DNA from 3 places in the Halomonas sp. SIMBA_159 genome. Region 2 is predicted to be linked to each of the others. Evidence: predicted binding sites of a transcription regulator. Region 2 holds the regulator's gene; each other region holds the start of a gene.
The links. Region 2 encodes LexA, which represses DNA repair genes until DNA is damaged. Its sites were predicted from a motif close to TACTGTNTANNTANACAGTA; they were not measured.

Region 1 (4,910 bases), on a different contig from region 2:
TGTAGCTCACCCACCACCACAACGCCCTGCCCTTCGCGGAACAGGTCCGGCAGAATACCGCTGTAGTAAACCTCTAGATCATCCACGTAGTCAGTCACCACGAACTCAACATCCAGGCTTTCCGGGTCGCGGGACACAGAGCCCTCTTTGACCATGCCACCGGCGCGAATTTGGCGCTCCATGGGGGCATCACCTTGGGCAATTTGTACCGGGCTGAAAAACAGATTGATATTGGCGCGCAGCGCATAAAGGGTAAGGCCCACCGCAATGGCGGTGAGCGACAGCAACCCTAAGATGACAAACAGCTTCTGTTTACGTTTAGGCGTCATGGTGAACGTCCTTCTGAGCAGAGTTAACTGGCTCTTGCGGGGGCTGCGCGTGCGATGGCTGAGCGTTGCGCTGGGCATTTTCACGACGAACCCGGCGCTTTACCACGTTCAGTAGCTGGCGGCGTTCCTGACGTGCGTGCCACACGATCACTAGCATCAACAGCGCAGTGACTCCCCAGGCAGCCCACACGTAAACCGCGTGGCCGCCCATGGCAAAAAATTCGTTTAGCGAGGAAAAGGCCATTAGTTCGCCTCCTCGGCAAGTTCGCGCACCCAGCGCTTATTGGCTTCACGACGCAGGATTTCGCTGCGCGTGCGCATCAGCGTTAGGGCAATAAAAAAACTGTAAAAGCCCAATACCATGATCAGCAGCGGTGCCCACATGTCCATGGTCATGGCAGAGCGCCCTGTAATCGTGAAAGTGGCGGGCTGATGAAGGGTGTACCACCAATCCACTGAGTACTTAATAATCGGAATATTGATCACGCCAACCATAGCCAGCACCGAGGCTGCCCGAGAGCCGCTATCGCGGCTGCTAAACGCACCGCGTAAGGCGATCACGCCCAGGTAGAGAAACAGCAGAATCAGCATGGAAGTAAGCCGTGCATCCCACATCCACCAAGTACCCCAGGTGGGTACGCCCCACACGGCCCCTGAAAACAGCGCCACAAAGGTCATCGCGGCACCCAGCGGGGCCATCACGGTGGCGGCCATATCCGCTACCTTGATTTTCCACACCATAAACACCAGCCCGGAGACCGCCATGGAAACGAAAATAGACTGAGCTAAAAACGCCGCAGGAACGTGTACATAGATAATTCGAAAGCTATTGCCCTGTTGATAGTCTTCAGGTGCAAATGCCAGACCCCAGATGGTGCCCACCACCAGCAGCAGCGCTGCGGCCACCCAGAAGATCGGCTGCAGCTTGGCACTGATGGCATAAAACCACTTGGGTGATCTTAGTTTGTTGATAAAGGCCCACATGGTGTTCCCGTCCTCTAACCGTTAATGCTGATGCGTAGCGATGCGGCGATTGCCCAGGGCGCTAGCATTAGCGCAAGTGCTAATAACGCCCCTAAAATCGCCAGGTGCGCGGCAATGCCTTCGCCAAAAATAGCGGCCTGTACCGCACCTGCGCCGAAAATCAGTACCGGGATATATAGCGGCAGTACCAGCAAAGAGAGCAGTACGCCCCCACGGGCTAGCCCTACTGTTAACGCTGCGCCAATCGCGCCAATCAAGCTTAAGCTGGCCGTACCCAGCGCTAGCGAAATCGCCAGCACGGCATAGCTTCCTGCAGGCAGTGACAACATGATGCCCAGCAGCGGTGCCATCAGTGCCAGCGGCAAACCTGTTAACAACCAATGCACCGCCACTTTGGCCAACCCCAACGCCGCTAGGGGCTGAGGGGCCAGTAACAGCTGCTCCAGGCTGCCATCGTCATAATCGCTACGAAATAGGCTATCTAGCGACAGCAGCGCTGCCAGCAGCGCTGCCACCCATAAAAGCCCTGGGGCGATCGTGGAAAGCAGCTCTGGGTCCGGTGAGATACCAATAGGAAACAGGGTAATCACCAGCGCAAAGAACACCAACGGGTTTAGCACTTCGCCACGGCGACGCAACATCAGGGTAAGGTCGCGTTTGAGGGTTGCCTTTATGGCCACCATCAAACCGCCCTGGGGTGCATGCATAGCCACCTCTGGGGTGCTCAGTTGAGCGTGTGAACGTTGCAACGCTGTCTCCTTCTTACCCCAGCTGGATACGCCTAAGCACGGATGACTCGGTTAACGCATGGTGGGTCGTCACAATCACGCAGCCGCCCGACTGCGCATGCGCTACCAGCTGCGTCTCTAATGCCGCGACACCTTGGCGGTCAATCGCCGTGAAGGGTTCATCCAGTACCCAGAGCGCGCGCTGGGTGAGCGTTAATCGCGCCAACGCCACACGCCGCTGCTGGCCGGCTGAAAGCTGCCCGGCGGGAATATCCTCAAAGCCAGCCAGTCCAACACCAGCAATCGCTGCCTCGCGTGCGGACTCACTGCCTTCTTCACCGCTAAGCGCTTGATACCAAGCTAAGTTCTCAAGCGGTGAAAGGCCTGCTTTCACGCCGGGGGCATGCCCTAGATAGAGTAAATTTGCGAGAAAATGTTCACGGGCTTGGCGCATGGGTTCGCCATTCCAGTAAAGCTCGCCACGGTAATCGGTTAATTGGCCGGAGAGTATTTTCAGCAGGGTCGTCTTGCCGCTGCCGTTGGGGCCTTCAATGCGCACGATCTCGCCGCTTTGAATATCGAGATCGAGCCCTTCAAACAGCCAACGGTCGTCACGTTCACAGGCCAATTGTCGGGCTTGCAGGCACAGGCTCAAAAGACACTCCAGGCACATTGATTTTGGGTCGAACTCTACACGGAAAGGCCCTTTCCCGCCAGTCGCGCTCTGCGGTCTTGGGTCGCAGCGTGACTTCGCTTAACGCGCACTTAAGAAACCCAGGGGTAAGACAGCACTAGCACTGTATGCAAAAACAGGCTTATACTGTAACCACTGTATGAATAGCCATACCAGAATAAAACCACAGCTATTGACTCAATCAAACGCCTTGGCAACGGGCGCTGCATGGGAGAACACACTATGACGATTTGCCTACCCACACAGGTAACGTCTCACGTACCTTCTCACGTACTTTCTCACGCCACCTCGCAAACTCCATCTCAGCCGATGGCGCTACATGCGTCACGGCAACGCGTAGCGCCTTTGCACACTCGCCAAGCATCCACGCCCCACACCGTTACCCGGCGCAACACGTATGCGCTGCGTATTCGCGGCGACCGAATGCATAACTGCAACCTCTTCGATGGTGATGTGATTATTATCCATCGCCACCAGCACGACGCCCACCAAGAAACCGCCGTGGCTACCATTAATCAACGGGAAGTGGCGCTAAAACAGCTCTCGATTAGCCGCCTAGGCATTCACTTATGGCCTGAAGATGCAGCGATGCCCGAAGTCTTCCTGCATAATTGTGATATCCAGGTGCTGGGCATGGTGATGGGCGTGGCTCACCACGCGACTGAGACCCGGCATCATTAACAGGTTACCCACTCTGCCGGGAGCACTATTTGCGTTATCGAGTCCCTGATTTAGCCCCTGACACATGGCACACCGCCGAGATTGACGTTGAAAAGAGCCAGTTTCTGGTTTGGATGTGCCATGCACCCGACACGGCAGCCTTTGACGCCTTACTGCAGGCCGCCAAAGCCGCCCACCCTAACGCTAGCCATCACTGCACCGCATTTGTGGCAGGCCCACCTGGTGAGCAAACCCATATCGGCTTTTCTGATGATGGCGAACCCGGCGGCACGGCCGGTCGCCCCATGTTTCAGGCGCTGCAGGGCAGCCAAATAGGCCAGATTGGCTGCGTGGTGATTCGCTACTTTGGCGGCACTAAGTTAGGCACAGGCGGTTTAGCACGGGCCTATGCTCAGGCAGTCAACGCAGGGATTGAAACGCTTCCCACCCGCGATGTTGTTGAGCGAGACAGCTACTGTTTTAGGGTCAGCTTTGCCCAAGAGGCACAAGCCCGCGCCTGGTGCGACGAGCAATCATTGCCAGTTGAAGAAGCAAACTACGATGGCGAAGGCGTTAGCTTGACCATTGGCTGGCCTAAAGATACAGCGCTGGAAATCAGCGGATTGGAGAACCGTCTAAAAACGACGATTGAGATACAGCAGACCAGCTCCTAGCGCGCATAAAAAACGCGGTTTACGCGAGTCGTTACTCGGTAAACCGCGTTTTCACAGGGGCGAGACAGCGCTTATCCCCGGTACTTATCCTAAGTACTTATCCCAAGTACTTGATCATGACCCCTGCCGCTACCGCTGAGCCAATGACACCCGCGACGTTCGGGCCCATGGCGTGCATCAGCAGGAAGTTATGCGGGTTAGCTTCCAACCCTACTTTATTGGCCACGCGCGCCGCCATCGGCACAGCGGAAACACCCGCCGCGCCAATCAGTGGGTTGATGGGCATTTTGCTGACCAGATTCATCAGCTTCGCCATCAAGACACCGGCGGCGGTACCGATACCGAAAGCCACGATCCCCAGGCCGAGAATGCCCAGCGTCTCAAACGCCAGGAAGCTCTCCGCCATCAGCTTAGAACCCACCGACAGACCCAGAATGATCGTGACGATATTGATCAGCGCGTTTTGCGCGGTATCGGAGAGGCGCTCCACTACCCCACACTCACGCATCAGGTTACCGAAGCAGAACATACCCAGCAGCGGCGCTGCGTCCGGCAGAAACAGCGCGACAGCAATCAACAGCATCAGCGGGAAGACCACTTTTTCGAGCTTAGAGACCGGACGCAGCTGCGTCATGGTGATCTTGCGCTCTTTTTCAGTGGTCAACAGACGCATGATGGGCGGCTGAATCAGCGGCACCAGGGCCATATACGCGTAGGCGGCGACCGCAATGGCCCCCAGCAGTTCCGGCGCAAGCACGCTGGAAACGTAGATGGAGGTAGGGCCATCCGCACCGCCAATAATACCGATGGCCGCGGCCTGATTAAGCGAGAAGTCCATCAC
Region 2 (4,910 bases):
CAATTTCACCACATCCACCTAGCGGTAGCAGGCGCAGGGGTGGGCGACGACGGGGACGAAGTTGAACGCGTGATGGATGCATCAGTTATGAAAAGCCTAAAAAGTAATCCCTTAACTATACGGGATGCGGGGGGCGGGTAACAATCATCGCGGCACCTGACCACGGTGCTTCCTCAACCTGCTTACGTTACACTACGGCCGCTAATGTAGGTTACCTGCCGGGTGGCAGGTGCTTGGCGAGCGTGCCGTTAAATACGTTAAGAGTGTCTGTTATGTCTCATTATTACCGTTTAGTTGTTTCCTGCCCAGACCAAGTGGGCATCGTGGCGCGTGTCTCAAGCTTTATTGCTCAGCAAGGTGGCTCCATTACGGAAGCCAGCCAGCACTCTGATCTAGAGACTGGCCGCTTTTTTATGCGTTACGAAATTCTGGCGGATTCGCTGGGCATGTCGGCGGAAGCACTGCGTACATCGTTTGAGCCGGTGGCAGCTGAGTTTGATATGCAGTGGTCGTTAGTCGATACCCAAAAGCGCCGCCGCGTGGTGCTGATGGTGTCCCGTGAGTCTCACTGCCTAGTCGATTTACTCTACCGTTGGCAGGCGGGTGAGTTGGATTGCGATATTGTTGGGGTGATCTCTAATCACGATGACATGCGCTCTTTGACTGAGTGGTACGGCATTCCTTACCACCATGTGCCGGTGGACCCTGCCAATAAGCAGAAAGCCTTCGAGCAGGTGCAAGAGCAGATCGATAATGCCCGCGCAGATTGCGTTGTGCTGGCGCGCTATATGCAAATTTTGCCACCCTCGCTATGCGAGCGTTACGCCGGGCGTGTGATTAATATTCATCACAGCTTCTTGCCTTCCTTTGCCGGTGCCAAACCGTATCATCAAGCCTACGAGCGTGGCGTGAAGCTCATTGGTGCGACGTGTCACTACGTGACTGAAGAGCTGGATGCGGGCCCCATCATTGAGCAGGATATTCACCGTGTCAGCCACTGCCATACGCCTACCGATTTAGTGCGTTTTGGCCGGGATGTGGAGAAAGCCGTATTGGCTCGTGGGTTACGTTGGCACTTGGAAGACCGTGTCTTGATTCACGGTAACAAGACGGTTGTCTTTAGTTAAGCCACTACTGGGGGCGCTATGTCATTTGCACAAAGCGTGTTAGCACCGTGGGCATTAGTCCTTACATGGCTACTTTCACTGGGTGTGATTGTTTGGTGCTTATGCCTGCGCCCCTGGCAGCCGCTGCTTGACGATACAGCGTTACAGCATCGTTGGATGGCGGCCACCTTGGCGGTTCTGCTGATGTGGCAGCTGCGTGCTCAAGCCGTCGATTGGCTGACACTGCACTTGGTGTTTACCGTGCTGATGACGCTGGTCTTTAAAATGCCGTTGGCGTTGATCAGCAATGTGATGATCAATGTCGCCATGGTGTTAGTGGGTAGAAACGAGTGGATGTTGCTAGGGGCTAACGTGCTGGTCACCGGCATTGTGCCTGCACTCATCACGGGTGTGGTATGGCGCATTGTTGACCGTCGTTTGCCCGATAACCTGATGGTGTTTCTCTTTGCCTGCGGGTTTTTCGGCGCGGCGTTGGCAACGCTTGGTGGAGGGCTTGCAGCGGTGGCGTTAATTATGCTGGCGGGCACTGACCCTGAAGCGGTCTATCTTGCCCAAGAGTATGCCCGTTTTTTGCCACTGTTGATGCCGTCAGAAGCGTTTATTACCGGCATGCTGCTGAGTATTCTCTTGGTGTACCACCCAGGTTGGGTGGCCACCTTTAATGATCATCGCTATATCGATATGCAATAGCGTTTGGGTGGGCCGTTAGCCAAGTGCCTGCCCGTTCCCGCCTCGAATTACGCCCACGCCTACTCCTTCAATATCGAGCTGCTGAGTGCGCAAATCGATTTCAATGGGGGCGAAATCAGCGTTTTCAGCAAGCAAGGTCACTTGATGCCCCTGGCGTTTAAAACGCTTGACAGTAACTTCGTCTTCCAAGCGTGCGACTACGATTTGACCGTCGCGTACCCGGTCGGTGCGATGCACGGCCAGAAGGTCGCCTTCCAGTATACCCACGTCTTTCATTGAGAGGCCGCGAACGCGTAATAGGTAGTCGGCTTTAGGCGTGAAGTACTCCGCAGGCAGCGGGCAGTAACGATCAATGTGCTCAGCTGCCAAAATGGGGCTGCCAGCGGCCACTTCACCAATAACAGGTAATCCGTTGGGCAGGGCTTCCGTAGTGGTCGCTGGCGCTTGCGCTGTTGCCGGCGTTTCAGTCAGCTCTTGTGGCTCCTGATTTGGCAGGCGGATGCCGCGTGACGTATTACGGATAATCCGGATAGCGCCTTTGCGCTCTAGCGCACGCAGATGCTCTTCTGCTGCGTTAGGCGAACGGAACCCCAACGCTTTGGCAATTTCAGCGCGGGTGGGCGGGTAGCCTAGTTCACCCATGGTCTTCACAATAAAATCAAAAACGTGCTGTTGACGAGCTGTAAGTGGACGCGACATACCATACTCCAAAACAGTGAAAAGACAGTAGCTACATGTCGGCTTAATCAGTATGTGTTTAAGTATACAGTATGTTGCTCTATCCAGTACATGGCGAGTTGCACCCAACTTGGACAGCCACTCCTGTCTGGATCAACCCTGTTAGCCTGTTGGATAAGAGATTGAGCCAACAGGGGTTATGGAATAGTATTCAGGCATGTTTTAAACACCTGTTTTTGGAGGGCGCTATGGCCCAATCGGATACGGTAACGCGTATTTTAGATACTGCAGAGGTGCTATTTGCAGAGCGAGGCTTTGCCGAAACGTCGCTGCGCAATATCACCAGCAAAGCGCGGGTCAATTTAGCCGCAGTGAACTATCACTTTGGTTCCAAAAAAGCGCTGATTCAAGCCGTCTTTGCCCGCTACCTGGATCCTTTCTCTGCACGCTTTCATACCGCTTTAGATGAGTTAGAAGCGCGCTACCAGGGCACGCCTATTCCACTGGAAGTGCTGTTAGAAACAATGGCGACTACCGTGCTGGCGGTGCCTGCAGAGCGCAATAGCCTGAAAGTATTTATGCGCTTATTGGGGTTGGCGTACAGCCAAGCGCAGGGGCATCTGCGTCGTTACATTCAGCAGCAGTATGGTGACGTATTTACCCGGTTCACCGAGCTTGTACGTAAAGCCACGCCAGAGCTGCCGGACGCTGAGCGTTTTTGGCGGCTACACTTTATGTTAGGCACGGTGATATTTACGCTATCAGGACTGGATGCTCTCCGCGATATCGCTGCCAAGGATTACCAAGAGCAGGTAACGGTGCGCGACCTTATTAGGCGACTGCGCCCAGTGGTGGTGGCGGCGATGAGCGCCCCGTTACCGGCTGCTGTTGAAGAGGGACACCATGGAAACGCCCAGGCTAGCTGAATTACCGCCTACCCATTCAGAGTGGATTGAAATCGACACCCAGCAGCAGCGGCTGCGCTGCTGGCAGGGGAGAGAGGTGCGCTATGAGTGTGATGTGTCCACTGGGCTTGCAGGGGTAGGACAGCAGGAGGGCAGTGGCCAGACACCGTTAGGCTGGCACTATGTGCGTGCCGCTATCGGCAAAGGCTTGCCAGATAATGCGGTGTTTCGCGGCCGCCGATGGACAGAAGAGGTGTTTTCGCCCGAGTTAGCTAGCCGCTTCCCTAAACGCGATTGGATTTTGACACGTATTCTGTGGCTCTGCGGGCTAGAGTGCGGCGTGAATCGTGGTGGCGATGTCGACTCACAGCGGCGCTATATTTATCTACACGGAACGCCTCCCGATCAGCCTATGGGCGTGGCGGCCTCACACGGCTGCATTCGTTTGCGTAATGACGATTTGCACTATTTGTTTGATCATGCCCAGCCTGGTACGCCGGTCTGGCTGCACTAAGACCATTTATCGGGCGTCCTGCCAGAATTTTGACACGCTAAGCGGTTAGTCTAGAATGGCGCCCTTTTTGTCGGACTCACCACCATGACGCAACCCATTGGCCCGGTCATGCTTGACCTAGAAGGGCCGCAATTATCTAGCGCTGAAAAGCGATTGCTCAAAGACCCTGCGGTGGGTGGCGTTATTTTGTTCGCCCGCAACGTAGAAGATGCCTACCAAGTGCGCCAACTCTGCAGCAGTATTCGGCGTGTGCGTGGCGACCTGCTGTTGGGCATTGACCAAGAGGGCGGGCGAGTCCAGCGGATTAAACAAGGTGTCACCAAGATACCTGCCATGGCGCGTATTGGTGATTTGTTCGCCAACGACCCGGTGGCAGGTCTCACCCTAGCCAAAGACACGGGGTGGCTGCTGGGTATGGAAATGGCTGCCTGCGGTTTGGACATTAGCTTTGCGCCGGTGCTGGATGTTGAAAGCGGAATCTCCAGCGTGATTGGTGAGCGCAGCTTCAGCAGCAATCCTGCGCATGTCGCTCAGTTGGGTCACGCCTTTATTGATGGCTTACACGATGCTGGCATGGCGGCAGTGGGTAAGCACTTTCCTGGTCATGGTGGCGTTGCGGCGGATTCCCACGTGGCGCTGCCGGTGGATGAGCGCCCGCTGGCTGAGCTAAAAGCGCGTGACTTAGTGCCGTTTCGCGAGCTAGCCAGTGTGTTGAACGGTGTTATGCCTGCGCACGTGATCTATTCAGCGTTTGATACGCGCCCTGCGGGCTTTTCACCCAACTGGCTAGGCATGTTGCGCGAATCGTTGGGTTTCAAAGGGTGTATTTTTTCAGATGATTTAAGCATGGCCGGTGCCCATGAGGCAGGCGGCCCGGCTGAGCGTGCTAAAGCAGCGCTCGCCGCTGGCTGCGATATGCTGCTGATCTGCAATGACCGCGCTGCTGCCCTTGAGGTGGTTGAAGCATGCCAAGGCGTACTGAATAAGCGTCCGGCC
Region 3 (4,910 bases), on a different contig from region 2:
AACCACACTTCCCGCTGGCGCACTAGGTCTGTCGCTACGGTCGTCACGGGAATCGGCAGGTCTTCGATCAGCCGGTCGCCTACCAGCTCTTCTAGCTTGCTCATTACTTTGTTGGCGCGCATTGCCCCCATAGGGCTCCAGGTAACATCAACCAGTTTGAGCACGTCCAAGTAATCGAGATGGCACACCCAGTCTCGGTACTCCGGCAGCTTGCCGGAGGCGTAAATACCGCCAATCAGCGCCCCCATGGAGCACCCAGCAATCGAAATAATCTCGAAGCCACGGGCCTCCAGCGCTTCAATCACACCGATATGGGCGTACCCTCTTGCACCGCCGCTGCCCAGCACCAGCGCGACTTTATTGCCGCCGCCCTGCGCTCTCCCTGTCAATTGGCTGACCACGTTCGCTCTCCCCTTTCTACTAACGCGCTGACGCATCTAAATCGCTCGGCCAATAACGTCGGCTACCCGCTCTACGGCAGAAGGCTCTAAATGCAAATGGTGGCCGCCTGCCAGCACGTGCCGAGTAAGCGTCGGCACCGCCTGCCGCGCCTGGGTTGCCCAAGCGCGCTCGCCTAGAATACCTCGCTCACCTTCTATCAATAGCACCGGTGCCTGAATTTCGGCCAGTATCGCGAGCACCTGCTGCGGCGTAAAACGCACAAGCGAAGGCTTAAGCAGACGGCTATCGGTGCGCATTTGTACTTTTCCATCGGCGGTGGCCTGGGTATTACGCTCTACCAGTGGGGTCGCGGTAATGCTATCCAGCGCCGTAACGCCGCCCGCCACACGCGCCGCCACGGCGCTCTCAATATCTGGGTAGCGAGGTGCGCGAGAAAGCGGCCGACGGTGGGCCACTAAGCCTTTGCGCAGCTGGCTTGGCGTCTCTTCAGCGGGCGTATTCAGCGCGCCTAAGCCGTCAATCAGAATTAACCGAGCGACCTTCTCCGGTAGCGACGCCGCCAGCAGGCAAGAAACCGCTGCTCCCATGGAGTGGGCAAGCAGCGTAGCCTGTTCAAGGCCGAGCGTTTCCATGGCATCCAGCACGTCGTGGGTGTAATCCCAGAGCGCGTAGTCGCTGCCAGCGGGGGCATGAGCAGAGTGCCCGTGTCCACGAAAATCAATTGCCACGATGCGAATACCCAGCGTGTTCGCCAAGCGAGGGGCCAAACGTGAAAAGCTGGCCGCGTTATCCAGCCAGCCATGCAGCGCCAGCCAGGTCGGCGCATCTTGCCGCCCCCAGCTCAGCGCCGCCAACCGACCACCGGCCAACGAAAGCGGTTGAGGAGCCGTGCCTACTCGGGAAGCGTCGTTCATAAAAATGGGTCTCACTGCGAAAATCTGGCGCGTCTGGTGACGCTCCTAAATGTGAACATTACGATGCAAACATTGCGGTGCAAACGTTACCATGCTCGGCGCAGCGCTTGTGCTGCTTTTATACGGCCATGGGCCACGACGCCGTTCATTTTTTGATGGAGATTGCCATGAAACCTCGCCGCGATACCCGCGCTCGCAACCTTGTATTCTTTATTGCTGTGGTCAGCGCTTTGGTCGTGGGGCTGTGGCTCGCCCGCTAACAGGGTGCACTGTGCTTAGCCTTCTTAGGAAGGCACTTGCAATTTTTGCCTCATGAATAAATACTGTTTAAATATACTGTATATAAACACACTATTTATTCATGAGGACACCGATAATGCCGTCTCAACCCGCCCCTTTTGCCACTCCCCCGGTTGCGACAGCCTTTCCGTTAACCTCCCAACCGCTGCCGTTTCCTCCGCTAACGGGCCGAGCAGGCTTTAGCGGCTTTCCTTCGCCTGCCCAGGATTACGAACCGCGCACGCTTGATCTTAATACGCGGCTTATTAAGCACCCCACTCAAACGTTCTATCTCACCGCCACCGGGGACAGCATGGAAGGCTGGGGCATCTTTGAAGGGGACCTACTAGTGGTGGATCGCAGCGTGACGCCCCGTTTGGGGCATATTTTGGTCGCCATGTTTGATGAGGAAGTGCTGATCAAACGCTACGCGCTGTATCGCGGTACGCCGCACCTCTGCTCTGCCCATCCCCTTTATCCGCCGCTGCCACTAGAGGGCACCGACTGCCAGCTGTGGGGCGTGGTGCGCGCCGTTATTCACGAGTACTTGCCATGATTGGGCTGGTGGATGCCAACAACTTTTATGTTTCCTGCGAGCGGGTATTTGCCCCCTCGCTAGAGGGCAAACCCGTTGGTGTGATGTCGAATAACGACGGCTGCGTCATTGCACGCTCGGCCGAGATGAAAGCCATGGAGATCGCCATGGGCACGCCGGCTTACCAGTTAGAGGGGCTGCGCCGCCGAGGGGTGATTCATCTGCTCTCTTCCAACTATGAGCTGTACGGCGATATGTCGGCGAGGCTTGCCCAACTGTTGCGCGACGCCTGCCCGGAGGTTGCCCCCTACTCCATCGATGAGATGTTTATCTACCTGGATGGCTTCGACGATGCCCAGTGCCAAGCCATAGGCACGGCGCTGCGGCGGCGTATTCGTCGCCATTTAGGGCTGCCCGTGTGCGTGGGTTTAGCACCAACGCACACGCTGGCTAAGCTCGCCAACCACGTGGCCAAAAAGCAGCCGCATTATGAAGGGGTATGTTTGCTCCACGGCGAGAGCGCCACCACACAAGTACTGCTGAAGCAGCTGGCCGTTAGCGACGTATGGGGCGTCGGCCGACGCTTGGCGGAACGGCTGGCGGTTAGCGGCATTCGCACCGCCTGGGACTTACGGGAGTGCGACCCCAAGCAGCTGCGCAAACGCTTTTCCGTGGTGCTGGCTCGTACCGCATTAGAACTACGCGGTACGCCCTGCCTGGAGATGAACGCCGTGGAGCAGCCCCGCCAACGCATCATGACCTCGCGCTCGTTCGGCCAATCCACCGGCGTAAAAGAGGAGCTGCACGCCGCACTGCGCCGCCACGCCCAGCGCAGTGCCGAAAAACTGCGCCAGCAAGGCAGTCTGGCCCGCGCGGTGATGCTGTTTTTAAACACCAACCGCCACCGCAAAGACCAGCCACAGCTCTCACCGAGCGCCATGATTCCCCTCGATGCGCCCACCGACGATACCCGTGTGATTCTAGAGGCCGTTCGCGAAGGGCTAGAGCAGATGTACCGCCCCAGCTTCAAGTTCATGAAAGCGGGTGTGATGCTGTTGGATTTGGTAGACGCGCAGCAGTACCAGCTCTCTCTGCTGCGGCCAACTACCAAGGCGCATCCTCATTTGATGAAGACGATCGACGCCATTAATCAGAAGATGGGGCAAGGCACGCTGCGCTTCGGCATGACCGATGCCGACGCGCCCTGGCAGTTACGCTGCGCGCACCGTTCCAACCGCTACACCACGTGCTGGGATGAGTTAATGGAGGCAGGCACTCACCCTGGCGCGATTGACGACGCCAAGGTGAGGCGTGAACAGCAGCGCTTAGCGGGCGGAAAGCGCGTGGCGAAGACGCGGGCTAATGGCTTCACCCACCACGGCAACTAGCACCAGCAGCGCTAACAACATCGGCCAGTGGGCCGCAAACGAGACCTGATACAGGCCTAGGGCATCAACAAAAATCACCAGAATCCCCAGCGGGCTGACATAGCGCACCATGGTGAGCCACAGCGCGTAGGGCAGCGGTGCAAGCCCCAGCTCGTCGCGGAAGGTCTCGCTTTTCAGCACAAACCCTGCCAGCAGTACCATGCCTAAACCACCCAGCGGCATCATCCAGCGGGAGGTGAGGTAATCGAGCCAGTCAAAGAAGTTTTTGCCTGCCAGCGTCCAGTCAGCCCCTAAGTTAAACGACAGCATCGCCAGCGTGCTAATCAGCCACAGCACAATACCCGTGGCCCACGCGGCTGATTTACGGCTCATGCCTTTGTTGTCGCATAGCCAAGAGACCGTCGCTTCTACCATCGAGATTGAGGAAGTGAGCGCGGCCATAGAGAGCATTAAGAAGAAAAACACACCGAACAGCGTACCCATGGGCATCGCTTGGAACGCCAGCGGCAGGCTCATAAAGATCAGCCCTGGGCCTTCACCGGGGTTCATGCCGTTGGCAAAAATCACCGGGAAGATCGCCAGCCCCGCCATCAGCGCCACCACGGTGTCTGCCACCGCCACGCTCAGCGTGGTGCGGCCAATGGAGGCACCTTTCGGCAGGTAGCTGCCGTAGGTCAGGATTGCCCCCGATGCCAATGAGAGCGTGAAGAAGGCGTGGCCCAAAGCCGCCAGCATACCTTCGCTAGACAGGCTGCCTGCTTTGAACGAGAACAGGAAGCTCACCGCGTCGCCAAAGCCGCCGGAAAACACGCCGAACACAATCAGCAGTACCAGCATCAGCACCAGCCCTGGCATCATCCAGCTAACGTTTTTCTCGATGCCTTCTTGAACGCCTTTACCCACAATGACCATGGTGAGCAGCGTGACCAGCGTACTCCAGCCGCCTAGCGTGATGGGGTTGGCGTTGTTGGCCCCAAACACCGCGGCCATATCGTCAACGCTGGTGCCCGCCAAACCGCCGGAGAGCATTTTCCATAAGTAGGAGAAGGACCAGCCGGCCACTACGACGTAAAACGACAGAATCATAAAGCCGCAGAGCATGGCCATCCAGCCAATCAGCGACCACATAGAGGAGCGGCCAGACTCGTTCACCACACGGCGAATGGCATCAATGGGGCTTCCACGGCCACGACGACCAAAGGCAATTTCCGTCATCATCACCGGGACGCCCACCGCTAAGATGCACGCTAAATAGACCAGTACGAAGGCACCGCCGCCATACTCCCCCGTGATATAGGGAAATTTCCAAATATTGCCTAGTCCCACCGCCGAACCGGTGGCTGCCAACATAAAGCCCCAGCGGCCTAGCCACTGAATGCGAGGTTGCCCAGA

Region 1: a site for LexA is predicted at 2,837-2,856, ahead of R0J87_RS06555 (LexA family protein). Genes of this name have one in related genera too.
Region 3: a site for LexA is predicted at 1,638-1,657, ahead of R0J87_RS17415 (LexA family protein). Genes of this name have one in related genera too.

What each region holds. Positions count from the first base shown of each region.
Region 1 is NZ_JAWJBT010000008.1:4,134-9,043, reverse strand. Features, by position in the region: gene ccmE (cytochrome c maturation protein CcmE) at 1-329, opposite strand, end outside; gene ccmD (heme exporter protein CcmD) at 319-573, opposite strand; gene R0J87_RS06570 (heme ABC transporter permease) at 573-1,313, opposite strand; gene ccmB (heme exporter protein CcmB) at 1,328-2,020, opposite strand; gene ccmA (cytochrome c biogenesis heme-transporting ATPase CcmA) at 2,076-2,696, opposite strand; gene R0J87_RS06555 (LexA family protein) at 2,958-3,416, shown strand; gene R0J87_RS06550 (IMPACT family protein) at 3,446-4,069, shown strand; gene R0J87_RS06545 (sodium ion-translocating decarboxylase subunit beta) at 4,167-4,910, opposite strand, start outside.
Region 2 is NZ_JAWJBT010000026.1:13,247-18,156, forward strand. Features, by position in the region: gene purU (formyltetrahydrofolate deformylase) at 273-1,127, shown strand; gene R0J87_RS15940 (energy-coupling factor ABC transporter permease) at 1,146-1,817, shown strand; gene lexA (transcriptional repressor LexA) at 1,833-2,516, opposite strand; gene R0J87_RS15950 (TetR/AcrR family transcriptional regulator) at 2,744-3,421, shown strand; gene R0J87_RS15955 (L,D-transpeptidase family protein) at 3,399-3,914, shown strand; gene nagZ (beta-N-acetylhexosaminidase) at 3,999-4,910, shown strand, end outside.
Region 3 is NZ_JAWJBT010000034.1:4,608-9,517, reverse strand. Features, by position in the region: gene R0J87_RS17425 (patatin-like phospholipase family protein) at 1-401, opposite strand, end outside; gene R0J87_RS17420 (alpha/beta fold hydrolase) at 438-1,316, opposite strand; gene R0J87_RS17415 (LexA family protein) at 1,693-2,151, shown strand; gene R0J87_RS17410 (Y-family DNA polymerase) at 2,148-3,518, shown strand; gene R0J87_RS17405 (sodium-dependent transporter) at 3,456-4,910, opposite strand, start outside.